DNA from 3 places in the Streptococcus troglodytae genome. Region 2 is predicted to be linked to each of the others. Evidence: predicted binding sites of a transcription regulator. Region 2 holds the regulator's gene; each other region holds the start of a gene.
The links. Region 2 encodes HrcA, which represses chaperone genes, less so after heat shock. Its sites were predicted from a motif close to TTAGCACTCNNNNNNNNNGAGTGCTAA; they were not measured.
Positions count from the first base shown of each region.

Region 1 (7,562 bases), 620 kb from region 2:
AGCTGTTAAGTGATTCTCACCTGCTTCAATTTCACCGCCGGGTAGAAACCAAGCTCCATTGGGCGCCTGTACTAAAATGATTTTAGTCTTATCTTTGTTTGGAATAACAGCATAAACACCATAGCGCGTCTTGTAATCAACATTTTCTAATTTATTACCAAAGGTCGGATGGTTTGTCATATTATCTCCTTCAATTGTTAACCAGTCAGATTCGCTTTTTATTATACTAAAAAAAGCCATATTTGCCTAATTAGTGATAAAAAGAAAAAATCAGGAAAGACCTGATTTCTTTAATCTGAAGCTGCTTTGGTAACCGTTTCGACTTTGTTAGAAGCCCTGATAACAATTTTGCCGCTGCTTGTCATAATAGCTTTTAATTCTTTTTGATCAGGATGCTCTAAGTAGAAATCCGTAATAGCATCTTCAATATGTTCTTGGATAGTACGACGCAATGGTCTTGCTCCCATTTTAGGATCATAACCGAGATCAACTAATTTTTCTTTAACTTTATCAGTTACATCAAGGTGAATAGCATTAACAGCTAAACGCTGATTAACATCATCAAGCATGAGAGAAACAATTTGAAGAAGATTATCCTTGCTTAAAGCCTGAAATTCGATGATACCATCAAAACGGTTCATAAATTCGGGGCTAAAGAAGTTACCCAATTCACCTAGAACAGAATTAGTCCGGCCTTCTCGGCTGGCACCAAAACCAACATTAGCTTCAGATTTCCCTGTACCAGCATTTGAGGTCATGATAATAATAGTATCCTTAAAGCTGACAGTGCGTCCTTGTCCATCCGTTAGACGACCATCATCAAGTACTTGTAAGAACATATGCATGACATCTGGGTGAGCTTTTTCAACTTCGTCGAGTAGGATCAATGAATAAGGATTGCGACGAACTTTTTCGGTTAACTGACCAGCTTCTTCATAACCGACATATCCCGGAGGTGCACCAACAAGTTTAGCCACAGCATGTTTTTCCATGTATTCACTCATATCGAAACGAATCATACTATCTTCAGAACCAAAAAGCTCAATAGCTAATTGTTTAGAGAGTTCTGTTTTACCAACACCAGTAGGACCGACAAAAAGGAAAGAACCAATTGGCCGATTTGGAGTGCCTAGTCCAACACGATTGCGGCGGATAGCTTTAGCAATTTTGTCAACAGCAGCATCCTGTCCAATAACACGCGTTTTAAGATCGTCAGCAAGATGAATTAATTGTGATTGTTCCTTTTCTTTTAATTCACCAACAGGAATATTGGTCTTTTGCTCGACAATTACTTCAATATTTTTTTCTGTAATAACAGGAGTATTCTCCTTGTCAAGTTTAGCGGATTGCATTTCCTTGTATTTGGCAATTTGATCACGGAAGTAAGCTGCTTTTTCATAATCCTCATCACGAGTTGCTTGAGCTTTTAGATTTTCGGCTTCAACCAAACGGTGATCAATTTCTTTAGGATCTACAAAGTTAAGTGTTAAATTCATTTTAGAGCCAGCTTCATCCAGAAGATCAATAGCCTTATCAGGTAAGAAACGATCCTGAATGTAACGATTTGAAAGATTTGCAGCAGCTTCAATCGCTTCATCTGTATACTTTACATGATGGTAATCTTCATATTTGGGCTGAATACCCTTAAGAATCGTTATGGTTTCTGCAACACTAGGTTCATCAACTTTTACGGGTTGCATCCGACGTTCCAAAGCGGCATCTTTTTCAATAATCCGATATTCATTGAGTGTTGTAGCACCAACAAGTTGAAGCTCACCGCGTGCCAAAGCGGGTTTTAAAATATTTCCGGCATCCATATTGCCATCGCCAGCAGAACCAGCACCAACAATTTCATGAATTTCATCAATGAAAAGAATAACATCTTGACGTTGACGGATTTCTTCCATTAGCTTTTGCATCCGTTCTTCAAATTGGCCTCGAATACCAGTACCTTGAACGAGGCTGACGACATCCAGACGAATGACATTTTTTCCATGTAATTTTTGTGGAACATCACCATCAACAATTTTTTGCGCCAGTCCTTCGACAACAGCGGTTTTACCAACACCCGGTTCTCCAATAAGAACAGGATTATTCTTTGTGCGACGGTTGAGAATTTCGATAACCCTTGTGATTTCTTCATCGCGGCCAATAACAGGATCAATTTCACCCTTGCGCGCAATTTCGGTTAAATTAATACCAAATTCTTCAAGCAGCCCATTTGGCTTTTGGGAGGCCTGTTGCTGCGGTCCGCCGGGACGGCGATTATTGCCTCCGTTGCCATTGCCACCGCCAGCTTGTGTTGGCGGTGTGTTTGGCAGATCTTGATTATTAAAGGCACGAAAATTATTCAAATCGCCAAAGAAATCATCAAAGAAAGGATTGATGGATGACGAATTTTGTTGTGAAAGATGATTTAAAGGCCCATTTTCAGGATCCGTTTTCATAATTTGATAACAATTTTGACAAAGGTCAATCTGTTTTTGCTGACCATTAACATTAGCATATAGATGAATAGTCGCTTCATTTAAATTACAATTTTGACAGAGCATAATATAAATACCCCTTTCGTCATAGAATACAAGATTTGCTCATTAAAGAAATGGTCAATAATGGTCAAACTTTATACGTTAATTATAGCATCATTCGCTTATAAATCAAGTAAAAAGATTGGAAGTTAGAAATTTGATATGATTTGGCTACCATTTTGTAATATTGAATGCTTAGAGCTAATTTAGTTAAAGCTGTTCTTGACAAATATGAATAAAAATGTAAAAATTAAGTATAAAAATTCAAGGAGATGACTTATGGCAAAAGCAAAATCATTTTTAAAAGAAATTGATTATAGTAAGAAAGAGATAGAGGACTTCATAAATCTCGCTCTGCGATTTAAAAACTAAAAAGGAGCGTATTCCACACCGGTATTTGGATGGACTCAATATTGCTTTGATTTTTGAAAAAGCCTCTACAAGAACAAGGAGTGCTTTTACTGTTGCTGGGCAAGATCTGGGAATGAATATGTCTTATTTAGGGAAAGATGACATCCAATTAGGGAAAAAAGAATCTCTTGTTGATACGGCTAAAGTTTTAGGAACCATGTTTGATGGTATTGAATACCGTGGGTTTAAGCAAGAAAGTGTTGAGCTCTTAGCGGAGTTTTCTGGTGTGCCTGTTTGGAATGGTTTGACAGATACTTGGCATCCCACGCAGATGATTGCTGATTTTATGACTATAAAAGAACATTTTGGGAAATTTGAAGATCTGACCTTAGCTTATCTAGGGGATGGCCGTAATAATGTTGCCAATTCCTTACTTGTGACGTCAGCTATTTTGGGGATCAATGTTAAAATCATTGCACCTAAAGAGCTGCAGCCTGAATCAGAAATTGTAGATTTGGCTAAAAAGCATCAGACAGAAGGGCTAATTACAATTACTGATGACACTGCAGCTGTTGCCGATACTAATATTCTCTACACAGATGTCTGGGTATCCATGGGAGAAGAGGTTGATTTTAAGGAAAGGATCGATTTATTACTGCCCTATCAGATCAATCAAGCTCTGCTTAATAGGGTTAGAAAGCCCAATGCTCTTGTTCTGCATTGTTTGCCGGCTTTTCACGATCTCAATACTGAAATTGGCCGAGAAATTTACGAGCGGTACGGTTATAAAGAACTTGAAATAACAGATGCTGTATTTCAAAAGCATAGCCAGACTATTTTTCAAGAGGCAGAAAATCGTTTACATTCAATTAAAGCAATTATGTATCACTCCTTAAAAAATATCTAAAAATCAACTATTTTACTGTTTTTTTAGCTTATTTGTGTTAAAATGAAAAGAGTTAAAAAACGAATAGGAGAATATCATGGAATCACACTTAGTGAGAATTATTAATCGTTTGGAATTAATGACGACTGACAGCAATAATTTGAAACGTCATTTTGAACGTGATGGTGCTGTTGTTGCAGAGGTTTCCTTTAATAATGATCCAGAAAACGGTCCTGTCTTTACTTTGCGGGATGTTGCTGCGCATGAGACTTATACTTTTGACAGTATTGACCTTATTGCAATGGAAATCTACGATTTACTTTATTAATAGTTATTCAAAAAAGGGGTCTGGAACAAAAGAGTTCTGGACTCCTTTTTAAAGTTCAGTACAAGAGCTTTCTTTTTGGTATTGTTGATTAGATAATAGTTTTTAAGGGACTTATTATTTGTCTGTTTTTGCTCTTGTAAATTGTTAAAGGGTAACTTGTATTTTTATTCAAATTGTAATATAATATGTCATATCATTTTAGAGGAGTAATTCATGGATTTTTCATTTTTATCTAAATATTGGGCTTATTTTAATTATGGTGTTCTTGTAACCATCATGATTTCAGCCTGTGTTGTCTTTTTTGGAACTATTATTGGTGTTCTGGTAGCCTTAATTAAACGCAGTCCTATCAAGGTTTTAGATTGGTTGGTTTCCTTTTACGTGTGGATTTTTCGTGGCACTCCTATGGTTGTGCAAATTATGATTTCTTTTGTCCTTTTGCATTTTACCAATATGCCAATTGTTAAATTTGGTGTTTTAGATCTAGATTTTTCCCGTCTTTTACCTGGGATCATTGTTCTATCATTAAATAGTGGTGCTTATATATCAGAAGTTGTCCGTGCAGGAATTGAAGCAGTGCCTAAGGGACAGCTAGAAGCTGCTTATTCATTAGGGATTAAGCCAGTAAATGCTATGCGTTATGTCATTTTACCGCAGGCCTTTAAAAATATTTTACCTGCTTTGGGAAATGAGTTTATCACCATCATTAAAGATAGTTCTCTTTTGCAGACCATTGGGGTTATGGAACTATGGAATGGCGCTCAATCAGTCGTAACGGCAACCTATCTGCCTTTGACCCCACTTTTATTTGGTGCCTTTTATTATTTGATGGTGACAACCTTGATGTCGGCACTTGTCAAATTACTTGAAAATCGTTTTGGTAAAGGAGATGCCAGCTAATGTCAGAAACACTTATCAGTATTAAAAATTTGCATAAATATTTTGGTAAAAATGAAGTACTCAAAGGAATTGACCTTGATATCAAACAAGGAGAAGTTCTTGTTATTATTGGACCATCAGGATCAGGGAAGTCAACTTTTTTACGGACAATGAATCTTTTGGAAGTACCAACCAAAGGGAGCATTACGTTTGAAGGTATTGATATTACCGATAAATCCAATGATATTTTCAAAATGCGTGAAAAGATGGGAATGGTTTTTCAACAATTTAATCTTTTCCCTAATATGACGGTTTTGGAAAATATTACGCTTTCCCCTATTAAAACCAAAGGGCTTAGTAAGGCAGAAGCAGAAGAAAAGGCTTATCAGCTTTTGGATAAAGTAGGTTTGCGTGATAAGGCAGCGGCTTATCCGCAAAGTCTATCAGGTGGGCAGCAACAGCGAATTGCTATTGCGCGTGGCTTGGCTATGGATCCAGACGTACTTCTTTTTGATGAGCCAACGTCAGCTCTTGATCCAGAAATGGTCGGCGAAGTGTTAAGTGTTATGCAAGACCTTGCTAAATCAGGGATGACCATGGCTATTGTCACCCATGAAATGGGCTTTGCACATGAAGTGGCTGATCGTGTGATTTTCATGGATGATGGTATTATTGTTGAAGAGGGAGCTCCCGAAGAAGTTTTTAAAAATGCCAAAGAAGAAAGGACCAGGGATTTCCTTGGAAAAGTGTTATAAAGAAAAAAGCTGAGAGTTGCATTTCGCATAGTGATCTAGAAAGATTTAGCGGAGGTATACTCAGCTTCTTTTTTATAATGTTTCTCATTTATCTTTTTTACAGAATTCTATCAGAAAATAGAGAAAATTATGATATACTAAGCTTGTAAATTATTTATTTTATCAAAACTGTGAGAGGGGGTCAAAGAATTTGATTCTGCAGGATGCAAGAATAGATGTTCCTTATACTGTTGTCAGTATCAATTTGCCTGAAGACAGTGTGAGACATCTTTCCAATCTCGGTTTAAAAGTAGGCAGCCGTCTTGAATTGATTTCAAAAACGAAAACTAGTGCTATCGTTATGCTGAAATCTAGTCGTTTAGCTTTTGATGATTCGATTTTAAGTAAGATTGATGTTAGCGAAAGTCAGGAAACGGTTGAAACATTGCCTTTATCTGAGTTAGAAGTAGGTCAATTTGCATATATTGACAATATCTTTGCTGTTAATGAGGCTAAGCGCCGCCTTATGGATATGGGGCTGACGCGTCATACAAAGATTTATTTGAGGAAAGTAGCTCCTTTAGGAGATCCAATAGAAATCAGTTTACGTGGTTATGAGTTGACCTTGAGAAAATCTGAAGCACAGATGATTAGTGTTGTTAAGATAGACAATCAGGAGGAAAAATGACAGAAATTGCTTTGATTGGGAATCCCAATAGCGGAAAGACAAGTTTATTTAACCTTTTAACAGGGACAAGTCAGCGTGTTGGGAATTGGCCTGGTGTAACCGTTGAGCGTAAGAGCGGTAATGTCAAAAAGCTCAAAGAGATTAGTGTTCAGGACTTACCAGGTATTTATTCCATGTCTCCATACAGTCCTGAAGAAAAAGTAGCGCGTGATTATCTGCTGAGTAATCATGCAGACAGCATCTTAAACGTGGTTGATGCTACGAATCTGGAACGCAACCTTTACCTAACAACGCAGTTAATTGAGACAGGAATTCCTGTAACGATTGTGCTTAATATGAGTGATGTGTTAAAAAATCAGGGAAAATCTATTAATAGTGATAAATTGGCTTATCAGATGGGAGTGCCAGTCGTTGCGACCAGTGCTTTAAAAAATACAGGTGTTGATAAGGCTGTTAAAAAAGCCAGTCAAACAACTAAGAGCAGTGTTGATAGTATTCAATACCCAACTTATGATGCCAAATTTGAAGCAGCAATTGCCCAAATTATTGAGGTTCTCGGTCAGACAGTACCAGAACGTTTTAGCCGTTTTTATGCCATCAAATTATTTGAGCGCGACCGTCTGGTTGAAGAAGAATTAGATTTATCTTCTTTTCAAAAGAAGGAAATTAAAGATATCATCCAAATCACCGAAGAAGTCTTCACAGAAGATTCTGAGTCCATTGTGATTAATCAGCGTTATGCTTTCATTGAACGTGTGAGTCAAATGGCACAAAGTCAAGATAATGATTTTAAGATGTCTGCTTCTGATAAAATTGATAAGATTGTGACTAATCGCGTTTTGGCCCTACCTATTTTTGCAGTCGTTATGTTCTTAGTTTATTACTTATCCATTCAAACAGTGGGAACAATGGGGACGGATTGGGTTAATGATGTTCTTTTTGGCAAATACGTACCTGAGTTTATAACAGGTATTTTAGAAACTTTGAAGGTGCAGGCTTGGCTGCAGTCTTTAATCATTGATGGGATTGTTGCTGGTGTTGGGACAGTTCTTGGCTTTTTACCGCAAATTTTTGTCCTCTTTATTTGTCTGGGAATTCTAGAAGATATTGGTTATATGAGCCGAATTGCTTTTGTTATGGATCGGATTTTCAGACGTTTCGGACTTTC
Region 1 covers NZ_AP014612.1:1,565,869-1,573,430, reverse strand. The annotation lists gene SRT_RS07580 (NUDIX hydrolase) at 1-180, opposite strand, end outside; gene SRT_RS07575 (ATP-dependent Clp protease ATP-binding subunit) at 291-2,552, opposite strand; partial or broken gene argF (ornithine carbamoyltransferase) at 2,808-3,786, shown strand; gene SRT_RS07565 (YkuJ family protein) at 3,863-4,093, shown strand; gene SRT_RS07560 (amino acid ABC transporter permease) at 4,307-4,993, shown strand; gene SRT_RS07555 (amino acid ABC transporter ATP-binding protein) at 4,993-5,727, shown strand; gene SRT_RS07550 (ferrous iron transport protein A) at 5,918-6,394, shown strand; gene feoB (ferrous iron transport protein B) at 6,391-7,562, shown strand, end outside.
Region 1: the regulator HrcA is predicted to act here: its motif matches at 2,700-2,726, upstream of SRT_RS07575 (ATP-dependent Clp protease ATP-binding subunit).

Region 2 (7,562 bases):
TAATAGTCAACATGTGACTAAAAATGCAGACGGCTCTATTGATTTGCATCTCTATGTTGATCGTGCCAGTGTTGAAGTCTTTTCCAAAAATAATACAGTGGCTGGTGCTAATCAAATTTTTCCTAATCCAGAAGCTGTAGGAGCCAGTATTATTGTAGAAGGCGGCAAAGCTCAAGCAGATATCTCCGTTTATCAAATGAAAACGATTTGGACAGATAAGAAAGATACGACAAAACCGGTGGCTATGAACACAACAACTGCGAAAGAGCTAGCCCTTCAAGTTGGTCAAACTCAGGATCTGCAAGTCTATCTGGCACCAGCAAGTGTTAGGCAAGATGTGGAATGGACGATCAGTGATCCAAGTCTTGTTAGGACAAGTCAAAAGGGTAATGTTCTTCATTTGACCGCTGTGAAAAAAGGAAAGCTTACTGTTACAGCAATTTCTAAAGAAAACTCAAGTCTCAGTAAAACCTTTACGATCAGTATTACCTTAAATAACTTCAAGACTAACCTCAAGGGCTTGCAATCTGTTACTGGTAAGTGGTATGTTGATGATGAAACGCTCTATGATAGTAATACAGGTTCGAATGATTACTATATGGCTTCTCAAAAACCGGGTCTCAAAGAATATGATTACGATATTGATCTCAAATACCAACGTGGTTTAATTAATCTTTTTGTTGCTTCTGGCAATATTGATCCGAGTCAAGCATATTCTGTACAATTTGGTGACAGTGAGACTGTTCGGCTTTACCGTTTTGCTGGCGATACCATTGCAGAAACCAACATGGGCAAACGAATCAATGATGGTCAATACCACCATATTAAAGTCACAAAAACAAAAAATAGTATAATCATATCAGTAGATGGTCAAGAAGTGATGAGCCATAACTTTGATCAAGTGGACGCATACTTTAATGATGCTTATGTAGGTCTCGGTTTGTGGGACGGAGCTGTTGAATTTCAAAACTTCTTTGTAACAGATCATGCAACAACTCCCAAACCAGGTCCTGATCCGAAACCGCAACCAGATGCCCCAGAAGTATTGGATCAAGAAAGGGAATTGATTGACCCTGCAACTGGCGTTCGTGTCATTCTTCAAAAAGGGGAGCTAGCTTCTATCGTTAGAGTCAAGGTCAGCCATATCGAAACGAATGATGCTCATACACCAGCTGTTCTAAATGCAAAAGACTATGATCTCTTCAATATCACGCCTATTGATAAAGATGAGAAAGTTGTTGCTATTACGAAACCAGCGACAGTCTTATTGCCAATTGATGCTGGAAAAGTGGTAGATAAAGTAGTGTATTTACCAAATACGGACAACGAAGAAAACCTTCCGTTTATGATTGTGAGCTTGACAGATAGCAATGGTAAGCAGCAAAATTATGTCCGCTTTACAGCAGGACACTTTAGTGAATACGGCTTAGTCTATCAAGCAGAAAACCAAACAAACCCTCAGGATAAAGAAAAGCAAGAAAATGTTGCTGTTTCTTATCCATTACATTTAGAACAAGAGGTTAAGGTTTCACCTATTTCACAAAAATATACTGCAAATAAGGCAGCAGATGTCAATATTGTTCAACAAACAAGACCTTTAGCAATGAGTTCTTCATCTAAAGCAACGCTGCCAGATACTGGTGATCAGAAGACAGACTTAAGTCAATTAGGAGTGTGGGCAATGATTGGTTCATTTCTTGTAGAAATAGCTGGCTATTTCAAAAAATGCAAGGATTGATTGATTCATTTTCTTAAAGTAAACCTCTAGATTTTGACGAGTCTAGAGGTTTGTTTTTGGCTAACAGTAGATAGAGGTAGAGGTGTCTTATGCTAAAGAAAAAATTACTTTATTTATTAATCGGTTTAATTGCTTTTCTTGGCTCCTTTAAAATTTATGCTGGAAGCAGCGAAAGTTCTGAGTATCAGCAAACCAATCATTATAATACACCCAAAGGATTTATGAATGATATTCAGACGATTTTTAAAGGGAATGATGGTTACTACCATATGTATTATTTGTTAAATAGTAACTATAAATTGGCAAATGATGGAACAGAATGGTACCATGTGAGAACTAAAGATTGGGAACATTTTGAAAATTTAGGAGTAGCTATTCCTAAATTTGTTAATGGTTGGTCAGCAGTAGCAACAGGATCAATTTTTCAAAATAGTAATCAATTTTTCAAAGATTTACCTGCCAGTGCGATTGTAGCCTACTTTACCAGCTATACTGATACAGGTCAACATCAATATGTCGCTTATTCATTAGATAATGGCAGCAGCTACCAGCCTTACAATGATGGTAAGCCAGTTATGACTTCACAAACAAAAGAGCAAAATGCGCGTGATCCTTACATTTGGTATGATTCTAGTTCCAAAAGGTTAATGATGTATCTGGCTGAGGGCGATAAAATTGGAACTTATGCTAGTTCAGACGGGAAAAATTGGGCTTATCAAGGAGCGACTGTCCTCAATCAATATACCTTAGGTGGAAAAGACTTAGGTCTTGTGGAATGTCCAAATTTAAAAACTTTTTATGATTCTGCAACGAATACGACGAAACATGTTCTCTTTTTTGGTGCAAATGGCTACCAATATGGTTCAACAACTGGAACTTATTATATGGTTGGTCATTTAGATACTCAAGGGAATTTTGTGCCAGAGCAAAATGCAGAACGTTTGGATCAAGGATCAGACTATTACGGTGCTAACTTTTATCAAGAAAGCAATAGCATCGTTAAGAGTATTGCTTGGATGGGGAATTGGGATTACCTGCAAGGGCAGATTCTTGATGATCAAGGCCAAGAATCCAAACATTTAGGTTCCCTTAGTTCAGCTAGGGATATTACAATGGTTAAAAGAGATGGTAAATATGTTTTGGAGTCTTACCTTAAAAATAACAACTCCAGGACAAACGCTGTTAGCTACCAAAGCAACGCTGATACGGCAAAACTTGCTGATGATGGTTACCATAAAACTTTATTATCGCTATCAAGATGGCATTCACAAGAGCTATCTTTAAAGTTTCAGGCTAACTCTGATGCTTTGAAGGGCCATATTCGCTTAATTTTCAAACAGGCAGATTCTCAAGTGTCTCTTGACTACAATGTTGATAATGGATACTATGAGGTAAAAAGAACCAGTTCAAAAATAGTTGGCAGCCAAAAAGTGAATTACGAACGCTCATATGTTATTGATAGCCACTGGAGTGGACAAAAAGAACTTAATATTTATCTAGTAGCTGATAAAACCAGTTTAGAATTTGCTCTGCCAAATGGTCAGACCTACTCCATGGTCAAATTATCCACTGCCAGTGATATGGACATCGTTATTGAGACGAGCGGAAGCAACCGTTTACAGGCAGATTTAGCTAATTTAGAAACGTAACAGCAAGAAAGCTAGGTCTTAAAACGGATTTTTAGCACTCAAATAAAAAGAGTGCTAATTTTTTGTGTTTTTCTCTTGACAGAAATTAGGAATGGAGTATAATGGAATCATGAAGTTAGCAGTCGACTGTTAAGAGTGCTAACTCTATTGATTAATGATGGGAGGTGGACTTAGGTGATTACCCAGCGTCAAAAGGATATTCTCAATTTGATTGTTGAACTTTTTACCAAGACACATGAACCCATTGGGTCTAAAACACTCCAGAATTCAATTGCATCAAGCAGTGCGACCATCAGAAATGATATGGCAGCTTTAGAAAAGTTAGGACTTTTAGAGAAGGCGCACACTTCCAGCGGTCGTTTGCCCAGTCAAGAAGGTTTTCGTTATTTTGTTGAACATTCTTTGAATCCAGATAGTTTGGACGAACAGGATGTTTATCAAGTCATTAAGGCATTTGATTTTGAAGCTTTTCGTTTAGGAGATCTTTTACAAAGAGCCAGTGATGTTTTGGCGAATCTGACTGGCTATACAGCACTGATTTTGGATGTGGAGCCTAAAAAGCAACGTTTGACTACTTTTGATATTGTTAAGCTTAGTAATCATGATGCCTTAGCTGTTTTGACTCTAGATGAAGCCAGTCCTGTAACGGTACAATTTGCTATTCCCAAAAATTTTTTGGACAGCGATTTAATGACGGTGGCCAAAATAGCTCGGGAACGTTTTTTAAATCAAACGGTTCTAGATATTCATTATCGTTTACGAACGGAGCTGCCGCAGATCATTCAGAAATATTTTCCACGAACGGACAATGTTTTAGATCTATTTGATCACATTTTTAATCCTATTTTTCAAGAAGAAGTTTTTATCTCTGGTAAAATTAAAACTTTGGAATTTGCTGGACTTGACACTTATCAATTCTTGGAAAATCTACAATCAGTAGCTCTTGAAATTCGCCAAAGCCTTCCTGAAGATGAACTTCATCGAGTTCAAGTTGCTGAGAGTAAGGAAAAGAGCTTAGTAGATTTAACTGTTATCAGTCAGAAATTTCTCATTCCTTATAGAGGGTTTGGAGTTTTGACAGTAATTGGTCCAGTAGATTTGGATTATCAAAGAACAATAAGCTTGATTAATGTTATCAGTCGTGTTTTAGCCGTAAAACTAGGTGATTTCTATCGTTATCTCAATAGCAATCATTATGAGGTTCATTAGGGATGAATTTGTATCTTAAATATAAAGAAAGAAGGTAAAGCCTTGTCGAAAAAAGATAAAAAAGAAGAGATCAAGGAAGAAGTAGAAGCAACTGAGCCTACAACTGAAGAGTCCGTAAAAGAAGTCGCTGAAGAAACTTCTGAAAACAAGGAGTTGCAAGAAGCACTTGAGCGAGCTGAAGATTTTGAAAATAAATATTTGCGTGCTCATGCTGAAATACAAAATATTCAGCGTCGCGCTAATGAAGAGCGACAAAGTTTGCAGAGATATCGCTCTCAGGATTTAGCTAAAGCGATCTTACCTTCACTTGATAATCTTGAACGTGCTCTTGCTGTTGAAGGTTTGACAGATGATGTCAAGAAAGGATTAGAAATGGTTCAGGAGAGTCTCATTCAGGCTTTGAAAGAAGAAGGTGTGGAAGAGGTTGAACTTGAAAATTTTGATCCTAATTTGCATATGGCTGTGCAGACTCTTGATGCAGATGATGACCATCCAGCAGATAGTATTGCACAAGTCCTTCAAAAAGGGTATCAGCTCCATGAACGTTTGTTAAGACCGGCAATGGTAGTTGTCTATAACTAAAACAATTTGTCCGAAACGACAGTAAACTATGAAAAAGTTAAAAACATGAGCTCAGCTTTGCCTACAGTGAGCGAAGCGAACTACAGCGATATTTCCCGATGTGGTGAAAGTTTCAGTAGCTTGCGCTACTGGAACAAAGGGATTTTTTGGGACTTCAGTCTCAAAAATAAGTGATGAAATCCCGAAAGGAGTTGCTCATATCCTCACCACTAAGGGAAATAGCAAAAAAGAAAAAAATTTAAAGAGGAATTAAGAAAGGATTTGAACCCGAACCAATACTTCGGAAAATAGATAAACCGCCTAGCACTCATTGAATGCGTCGTTGGTTTCCTAATTTTCAGTTGCATTTTCGGCGTTCTTGGTATCATTATTATGTCTAAAATTATTGGTATTGATTTAGGTACAACAAACTCAGCAGTTGCAGTTCTTGAAGGAACTGAAAGCAAAATTATCGCTAATCCCGAAGGAAACCGTACAACTCCTTCTGTAGTTTCATTTAAAAATGGTGAAATTATCGTTGGTGATGCTGCTAAACGTCAAGCAGTGACTAATCCAGAAACAATTCTTTCCATCAAATCTAAGATGGGGACTTCTGAAAAAGTTTCAGCTAATGGCAAAGAGTATACGCCACAAGAAATCTCAGCTATGATTCTGCAATATTTGAAAGGTTATGCGGAAGATTACCTTGGTGAAAAAGTCGAAAAAGCCGTTATTACAGTTCCTGCTTACTTTAACGATGCACAACGTCAAGCAACTAAAGATGCTGGTAAAATCGCTGGTCTTGAAGTAGAACGTATTGTCAACGAACCAACAGCTGCAGCACTTGCTTATGGCCTTGACAAAACAGATAAAGATGAGAAAATTTTAGTCTTCGACCTTGGCGGCGGTACTTTTGACGTATCAATCCTTGAATTAGGTGACGGTGTCTTTGACGTTTTGGCAACTGCTGGAGATAATAAACTTGGTGGTGATAACTTTGACCAAAAAGTCATTGATTGGTTGGTTGAAGAATTCAAGAAAGAAAATGGTATTGATTTATCAACTGATAAGATGGCTCTTCAACGCTTGAAAGATGCTGCTGAAAAAGCTAAGAAAGATCTTTCAGGTGTAACATCAACACAAATCAGTTTACCTTTCATTACCGCTGGTGAAGCGGGACCCCTTCATTTAGAAACGAGCCTTTCTCGTGCTAAGTTTGATGATTTAACACGCGATCTAGTTGAACGTACTAAAACTCCTGTTCGTCAAGCCCTTTCAGATGCTGGTTTGTCATTGTCAGAAATTGATGAAGTTATCTTAGTCGGCGGTTCAACACGTATTCCAGCTGTTGTAGATACTGTTAAAGCTGAAACTGGCAAAGAACCAAATAAATCAGTGAATCCAGATGAAGTTGTTGCTATGGGGGCTGCCATTCAAGGTGGTGTTATCACTGGTGATGTCAAAGATGTCGTTCTTCTTGACGTAACGCCATTGTCACTTGGTATCGAAACAATGGGTGGTGTCTTTACTAAACTCATTGATCGCAATACAACAATCCCAACTTCTAAATCACAAGTCTTCTCAACAGCTGCAGATAACCAACCAGCCGTTGATATCCATGTCCTCCAAGGGGAACGCCCAATGGCAGCGGACAATAAAACACTTGGTCGTTTCCAATTGGCAGATATTCCAGCTGCGCCTCGTGGTGTGCCACAAATCGAAGTAACATTCGATATTGATAAGAACGGTATCGTGTCTGTTAAGGCTAAAGACCTTGGAACTCAAAAAGAACAAACAATCGTCATTCAATCTAACTCAGGCCTTACTGATGAAGAAATTGATAAAATGATGAAAGATGCTGAAGCAAATGCTGAAGCTGATGCTAAGCGTAAAGAAGAAGTTGATCTTAAGAACGAGGTTGATCAAGCTATCTTTACAACCGAAAAAACTATCAAAGAAACTGAAGGCAAAGGTTTCGATACTGAACGTGATGCCGCTCAGGCTGCTCTTGATGACTTGAAGAAAGCCCAAGAATCAGGGAACTTTGACGATATGAAGGCTAAACTTGAGGCACTTAATGAAAAAGCTCAAGCTCTTGCCATGAAACTTTATGAACAAGCTGCTGCCGCACAACAAGCACAAGCAGATCAAGAAGGAGCTCAATCATCTGATGCTGACTCATCAGATAAGGGTGGCGACGATGTTGTAGATGGAGAGTTTACGGAGAAATAAAATAGTCCAGTGGACTATTTTATCCCGAGCTTGAAAATCAGGAGAGTGAGGTAGTTAAGAATGACTAATCACTAAAGTGATTGTCTTTCTCTACAGCAATTGCTATTTGGCGAATGCCCTAAACGTCTTACTAGTCCGATTTTCGAAAAGTATCATTTCCAAAATCTCACGTC
Region 2 covers NZ_AP014612.1:85,601-93,162, forward strand. The annotation lists partial or broken gene fruA (fructan beta-fructosidase) at 1-1,738, shown strand, start outside; gene SRT_RS00490 (glycoside hydrolase family 32 protein) at 1,828-3,387, shown strand; gene hrcA (heat-inducible transcriptional repressor HrcA) at 3,562-4,596, shown strand; gene grpE (nucleotide exchange factor GrpE) at 4,639-5,178, shown strand; gene dnaK (molecular chaperone DnaK) at 5,551-7,389, shown strand.

Region 3 (7,562 bases), 140 kb from region 2:
TAATAAAAATAGTTTTCTGTGATACAGGTTCTAAATTTGCCCCCTTGGCAAATCACTTCTTTTGCTGATAGGTCAAAATTAATGTACTTTTGCATTATACTTTTTTTCTTTTTTTAAATGATAACAAATTAATAACAAAACATCAAAATCAACTGTCTTTAAACAACTCATATGCTTAAAAAATTGAAACAGCATCTTTTACTGTAACAAAGTTAACTACAAGATAAAATATCCATAAAAACTATAGCAATAACAGACAGCAAGCACTTACTTTTAAATATCATAGTATGCCATCACTATTTTAGGCAAAATAAAGAGAACCTAGCCTTGAACCAGATTCTCTTAAAAATATTACTGACCAGCATTAAGCCGTTTTACGGACTTGCCATGAATAAGAAGCTAAATTACATCATGCCACCCATCATGCTTGGATCCATAGCAGGAGCTGCTGCTGGTGCTTCTGGAGCTGGATGATCCGCCACAACAGCTTCCGTTGTTAAAATGAGACTAGCTACAGATGCTGCATTTTGAAGGGCTGAACGAGTTACCTTAACAGGATCAATAATACCAGCATCAATCATGTCAACCCATTCACCGTTAGCAGCATTGAAACCTGTACCTGCTGAACTGTTCTTCAATTTATCAATAATGACAGAACCTTCATAACCAGCATTTTTAGCAATTTGACGGACAGGCTCTTCAAGAGCACGCAGAACAAGATTACGACCTGTTGCAGCATCATCTGTTAAATCAAGTGCTGCTACTTTTTCAATGACATTGATAAGTGCCGTTCCACCACCTGCAACAATTCCTTCTTCTACAGCTGCTCGAGTAGCATTAAGGGCATCTTCAATGCGAAGTTTCATTTCTTTCAATTCTGTTTCTGTTGCTGCGCCAACTTTGATGACGGCAACACCTCCAGATAATTTAGCCAAACGTTCTTGTAATTTTTCACGATCAAAGTCTGAAGTTGCTGTTTCAATTTGAGACTTAATGAGACTGACACGATTAGCAACAGCTTCTTTACCGCCAGAACCTTCAACAATAACAGTTGAATCTTTATCAACAGTCACACGAGCTGCTTGACCTAACGCATCAATAGTCGTATCTTTCAATTCTAGACCAAGATCTTCAGTAATAACAGTACCACCTGTTAAAACAGCAATATCTTCAAGCATGGCCTTGCGACGATCACCAAAACCAGGAGCTTTGACTGCAACAACATTGAAAGTACCGCGAATCTTATTCAAAACAAGCGTTGGGAGAGCTTCACCATCTACATCATCCGCAATGATTAAAAGAGGACGATTGGTCTTAAGAACTTCTTCTAGAAGCGGAAGAACATCTTGAATATTTGAAATTTTCTTATCTGTAATCAACAAATAAGGATTTTCAAGATCTGCCACCATTTTTTCATTGTCAGTTACCATGTATTGGGAAAGGTAGCCGCGATCAAATTGCATTCCTTCAACAACATCAAGCTCTGTTTCCATACCACGAGATTCTTCAATAGTGATAACACCATCGTTACCAACTTTTTCCATAGCTTCAGAAACGTATTCTCCAACCTTGTCAGAACGTGATGAAACGGCTGCAACCTGAGCAATAGCTTCTTTGCCAGAAACAGGCTGTGCAATAGCTTTCAACTCATCAACTGCTGTTGCAACTGCCGTTTCGATCCCTCGACGAATCCCGATTGGGTTGGCTCCAGCAGTCACATTTTTCAAACCTTCACGAACAATAGCCTGAGTTAACACAGTCGCTGTCGTTGTCCCATCACCGGCAATATCATTAGTTTTAGAAGCAACTTCTGAAACTAGTTTAGCTCCCATATTTTCAAAGTGATCTTCTAATTCAATTTCCTTAGCAATGGTCACACCATCATTAGTAATGAGCGGTGAACCAAACGACTTTTCAAGAACAACATTGCGTCCTTTAGGGCCTAAGGTTACCTTAACTGTATCTGCTAAAATATCAACGCCACGCACCATGCTGCTTCTTGCATCTGCTGAAAATTTAATATCTTTTGCCATAATTAATCCTCTTATTTCTAAATAATATGAAACACTTTCATTCGCACTGCCACTACAATACTAAAAGTGTACAAATAATCTCAAATAACTATAAAGTTAAACTGCTATTTATTAATCGTTTACAACTGCTAAAACATCTGCTTCACGAATGATAAAGTAATCTTTACCATCATCTTTAACAGGCGTTCCTACATGATTTTCAATTAAAATAGTATCGCCTTGTGCTAAACTGGATGCAACCAATTCCCCAGCTAAAGTACGAACACCTTCACCAACAGCTACTACTTGAGCTTTTTTAGTCTTTTCTTGACTAGCACCAGCAAGGACAAAACCACCAACTGTTTGTTCCTTTTCTTCTTTCAACTGTACGACCACTCGGTCTCCTAAGGGTTTTAACATAATATACCTCCATAGATTTTTAGCACTCCAATATCTCGAGTGCTAATTACATATATTATTGTATCACTTGGTCAAAAATAGTCAAGAAAAAACCTTACCTTTCGGTAAAGTTTTTTTCAGCTTATTTAGAATTGGCAAGCCGCAGTTTTTCTTCAAAATCATCAACGACTTTTTGAACATTGAGGCGACCCTTGTAGATACCATAACCAAAGACTAACATAGCTAAGAATCCTAAGGCTGTCAAAACAATTCCAATAGTAAACCCAACGAGATTAGCTGAGAATAAGTAAATCAAAACGACACCGATACTAGCAATGATAAACATTAAAGTAAACCAACGTCCTAGGTTTTCAATCATATGTTTTTGATAAGCGATTTCATTTTCATATCCTTTGATGAATTCTTTTTCTGTTAGCATAATCTCTCCAACCATTTCTAATTTTAGTATTTCAAGCCTGGATCAAAGAATCCTGTAATAACACCAACAAAAGCAATAACAACTAAAAGAAGCATAACTTTAATTGGAGACATATTTTTCTTAGCCATTAACCACCAACAAAAAACGGTAAATAGAGCGGTTAAAAGCCCTGGATAAACACCATCAAGTTGTTTTTGTAAAACCAAGAAAGCCTTTCCAGAAGAATTTTTAAGCTCCAGAGCAGTTTTGATAGGCACCCAAGTAGCTGCAACAGCCCCAACAACCATACCACCGACAATAGCAACGGCTTTACGAATGGCTTGTCCTTGTGTTCCAACTAAGACTTCAACTGCTTTATCACCAAGTTCATAACCTTTGAAATAGGCAAATCTCATACCAAAGTAGGCCAATAAGTTCCAAACAATGATATAGAAGATGGCACCAATTGGTGAGCCATCAGTAGAAAGTCCAAGAGCAATTCCCAAAATAATTGGAATTAAAGTACCAACGACAAGTGAATCACCAATACCTGCAATTGGTCCCATAAGACCTGCACGCAAGCCATTAATAGTTTCGTCATCTACACCATCAGCACCATTAGAACGCGCTTCTTCAAGACCTGCTGTAATACCAACTACCAGTGAACCTAACTGTGGTTCTGTATTAAAGAAAGCTGTATAAGTTTGCATAGAACGTGCTTGATCATCTTTATTGTCATAAAGTTCTTCTACGATTGGTAACATGGAAGTCAAATAACCAAATGTTTGCATATGTTCTTGTGAGAAACATGTCAAATTACCATAATACCAATGATGGAAAGATTTCGTTAAAGTTTTCTTTGAAATTTTCTTTTGAGCCATTTTAAATATCCTCCTCATCATCGTCATCGAAATCTGAAGCTTCAGCTGAAGCTGTTGTCCTCATATTTTTTATTGTTTCAAGTTCATAGAACAGTACTGCAAAAATTAAAGAAATGACTGCACATGATACTAAGTTTAAACCAAGTGAAGCTGCCAAAGTGAAACCAACAAAGAATGGAATAAAGTCAACTGCTTTTTCAACAATTTGTTTTAATAAAATAGCAATCCCTACACATGGAAGAAGTGAACCTACTGTAAAGAGGGTCTTCATTGGAATACCATCCATTGGAAGGGCATTCTTAAGAGCAGTAACGGCATCTGCACCTAATTTACACATAATCAATGTAGGAATGAATGAAAAGACGATATGTGAGATCCATGGAAGTCCCCAGTCTACAACATAGAGTCTCTTGAATTCTCTTTTTTCAACGGCTTGCCATCCAATATGTTGCCAAACAAGGTTCATTGTTGCAGTACCATAGAAAAGCACTGTACCAATAGTACCTACAAGGGTTCCCATTGATTTAGCAAGGTTAGCTGCATCTGATGAAGTTGCTGATAAACCTTGAGAATGAATCGCAACCATTGCTAATGGAATACCGATATAAGATACTGCACGCACATCAGCAGAAACAGTACCACCGGGTGTTACAAGAGCAATATAAACAAGCTGCATAGCAACACCGCAAACAATACCTGTCTTAATGTCTCCGAGGATAAGCCCACAAACCAAGCCACCGACTAAAGGGCGTCCCAAAGTATAGTTACCAATTGTTGTACCGCCAAGACCAGGCATTGAAGACAAACAGGCAAACAATCCTAGCAAGGCTGCTTGAAACCAAGAAATTGTCATAATAATTCTCCTTTTATTAAGATACAAAGACGGTAAAGCGACACACCGCAAAATAAGAAAGCTAACGAAGATGCACCAGCATCTAAGCAGTTTTTGTCTTTTTGCACAGTGTTGTAGCCGTGTTCAATTTATTAAAATACAGATTAGACTACTGTAGTCTATCAAGTGCGTTAGCATCTAGATAAACTTTCTACGTTAAGTCAATAACCAAATTTTGATTTAAAGTCTGACCAATAACCAATTGAAACATCAGGAAGAAGTTGAAATTTAACTTTATAGCCAGCCTTTTCAATTGCTTCAATAGCATCCGCTTCTTCTTGAGTTATAGATTGATTATTACCAAGCTTAACAGCTCCGGGGCGGTCGTTGGCAGGACCAACAATAATTTCCTTAACTTCACCCGGAACAAAACCTTGGTCAACCAAAATTTCTTTCATATCAACCGGATTTTTAGTAATTAAAAAGTAACGACTATCTGAATCCGATACCTTTTGTGATTTAGCAGCAAAGGCTTCTTTAGACCAAACAAAAGTCTTCTTATCTGAAGCACCTTTGTATGCCTGAATTAAAACTTTATTTTTTGCTGCAGCATCATTAACAGCAATTAAACCATCGCATGGGTATTCTTTTGCCCAACGTGTTACAGTTTGTCCATGAATCATACGGTCATCAATTCTTACAAATGATACAGTCATTTTCTTCTCCTTCTTTATTTAAATGTCATCGTCATCATCTTCTTCATCAGAAGTTATCTTAAATTCTTGTAAGGCGCTTTTAGCTTCACCCAAAACAGTGGTTACAAAATCCTGACCTTCAAGCATATCTTTCATAACAACGGCATTGACTGCCATTGGTAAGTTCATCCCCCCTAAGACAATAGCGTCATCTAACTTACCCAAATCCGCTAAAACATTGCAGGCTGTTGTCAAAGGGCTTCCCCCGACAATATCAGCTAAAACAACAACTGAATCCTCATCCTTTAGATTAGAAAGAGCTTGTCTAAAAGTTTCCGCAAAATCATCTACTGATTTACCATTTTCCAATCCGACAGCTATAACTTGATTTACTTTATCCTCAGCAAACATAGCTAAAGAAGTCTTCAAGCCCTGCGCAAAACCGCCATGGCTTACAAGCAATAGGTATTTCATGAATACACCCTACTTTCTTTTAATTTCATTCTTATTTTACATTTTTTGAAAACGCTTTTGCAGTGTCATTTGTCATTTTCACACCCCTGACAAATGTCATTCAACAGATGACAATTGTCATTGATTTAATTTTTTAAACTGATCAAAGAAAATACTGTAAATACCCAAAATATAAAGAAACTGCTCAAAAAGTCTGGAAAAAATTCCCAGACTTTTTGATGTTATTGACAGCAAGTAGAACACCCTTTGTATCTTTTAGATTTTTTCTCTCAATTCCCAGTTTTTTTTGTTTGTTTCACCTACTTTAATTCTTCTTCAATTTCTTTTTGAATATCAGATAAATCATTTTCTACAGTATTTCCTTCTAGCGATTTGGTAATAAGATAGCCTGCTTTTTCATAAATAGTATTATAAGATTTAAATTTAGGAGTCGTTTTCGCTTTTCGCATCATATTATCCAAGGTATTAACAGTCAAAGCTTTTGAACCAAAGCTATCATTTTGCAAAAGGTTCTTACTTTCTTGACTGTTCATTACTGATTTTAAAACAGATGCTCCTTGTGATTCTTCAAATAATTGCTGTTGTGTTTTTTTATTGGCACATAAAAGTTTAAGAAACTCCCAAGCTAATTTAGACTGTGAGGTTTTAGACGACATAGCATATAAAGATGTATTAATTTGTATCTTCGCTGTATTCGGTTTTTGTGAAGGCATTTCAACACAAGACCACGAAAAGGAAGAGTATTTTGCAACATGATAAGGATAGGGTTTATAGGTACGATATTGGGCTAGAGTCATAGGGTAAAAAGCAACCTTACCCTCATCAAAATCTTTAAGAGTAACATTATAATTACCATTTAAACTCTTTAATTTTGTGACTAATGCTAAAGCCGAACGAACTTTTTTGGTGTTAAAGTAAGCCTCTGTACCAGCTTCATTAAATAATTTAACATTATAGGCAGCTAAAGCCTCTTCCCAACCATAACCCAGACTGCCATATTGATCAATAACACCATCACCATCTGTATCCTTAGTAACTTTTTTACAAATACTATAAAAATCGTTTAAGGTCCATGAAGAGTTTGGCAACTCTATCCCCTCTTTTTTTAAGAGATCATTATTGATGCACATCATAACAGGATTGCTTTCAAAGGGAAGGGCAAATTGCTTCCTTTCAAATTGACCTGAATTATAGGCTGAATGATAAAAGAGTGAAGGGTTCAAATCCTTTTTAATATAATTATCTAAATTAGCTAAAGTTTTTGTTGAAGCTAAGAGATTAAAATCATTTTCAGGAACCATAAAAACATCTGGCTGCTTTCCCTCAACAATTTTTTTAGACAGCCAAGAAGAATAATCTTCTTTTAAAATACCACTCTCATATTGAACATCAACATTTGGATGAGTCTTTTCAAACCGTTTAATGACACTATCTAAAAATTGATAATCTTTCCCACTGGGTACATCCCAGCTACTGCCAGCATAAACACCTAATCTCAAGATTTTTTTTGCCGCGATTGTACAAGAAATAAGATTAGCAGGGCTCCTAAAAGTGCCAACAAAACCAATAAGTGAAATTTATACTGGTAAAGCTTTTTTTAATCATTTTCATCTCCAAAATGTCTAGTAGTAACACCCGTTTGGACTGCCCAAATCGCTAATTGCGTTCGATCACGCAAATTCAATTTAGATAAAATGGTCGATAGGTAATTACGGATAGTACCTTCTGACAAAAAGAGCTTCGCTGCAATTTCTTTATTTGATAAGCCAAAACCAATTTGCTGAATAATTTTCCATTCAGCCTTTGAAATATTTTCGACACTATTTTCCTGTACTTGAATAGCAGAATTAG
Region 3 covers NZ_AP014612.1:226,826-234,387, reverse strand. The annotation lists gene groL (chaperonin GroEL) at 405-2,033, opposite strand; gene groES (co-chaperone GroES) at 2,145-2,432, opposite strand; gene SRT_RS01220 (hypothetical protein) at 2,554-2,850, opposite strand; gene SRT_RS01215 (PTS system mannose/fructose/sorbose family transporter subunit IID) at 2,874-3,710, opposite strand; gene SRT_RS01210 (PTS mannose/fructose/sorbose/N-acetylgalactosamine transporter subunit IIC) at 3,712-4,563, opposite strand; gene SRT_RS01205 (PTS sugar transporter subunit IIB) at 4,764-5,258, opposite strand; gene SRT_RS01200 (PTS sugar transporter subunit IIA) at 5,277-5,711, opposite strand; partial or broken gene SRT_RS10535 (hypothetical protein) at 5,743-5,945, opposite strand; partial or broken gene SRT_RS01190 (extracellular solute-binding protein) at 6,011-7,278, opposite strand; gene SRT_RS01185 (response regulator transcription factor) at 7,309-7,562, opposite strand, start outside.
Region 3: the regulator HrcA is predicted to act here: its motif matches at 2,452-2,478, upstream of groES (co-chaperone GroES).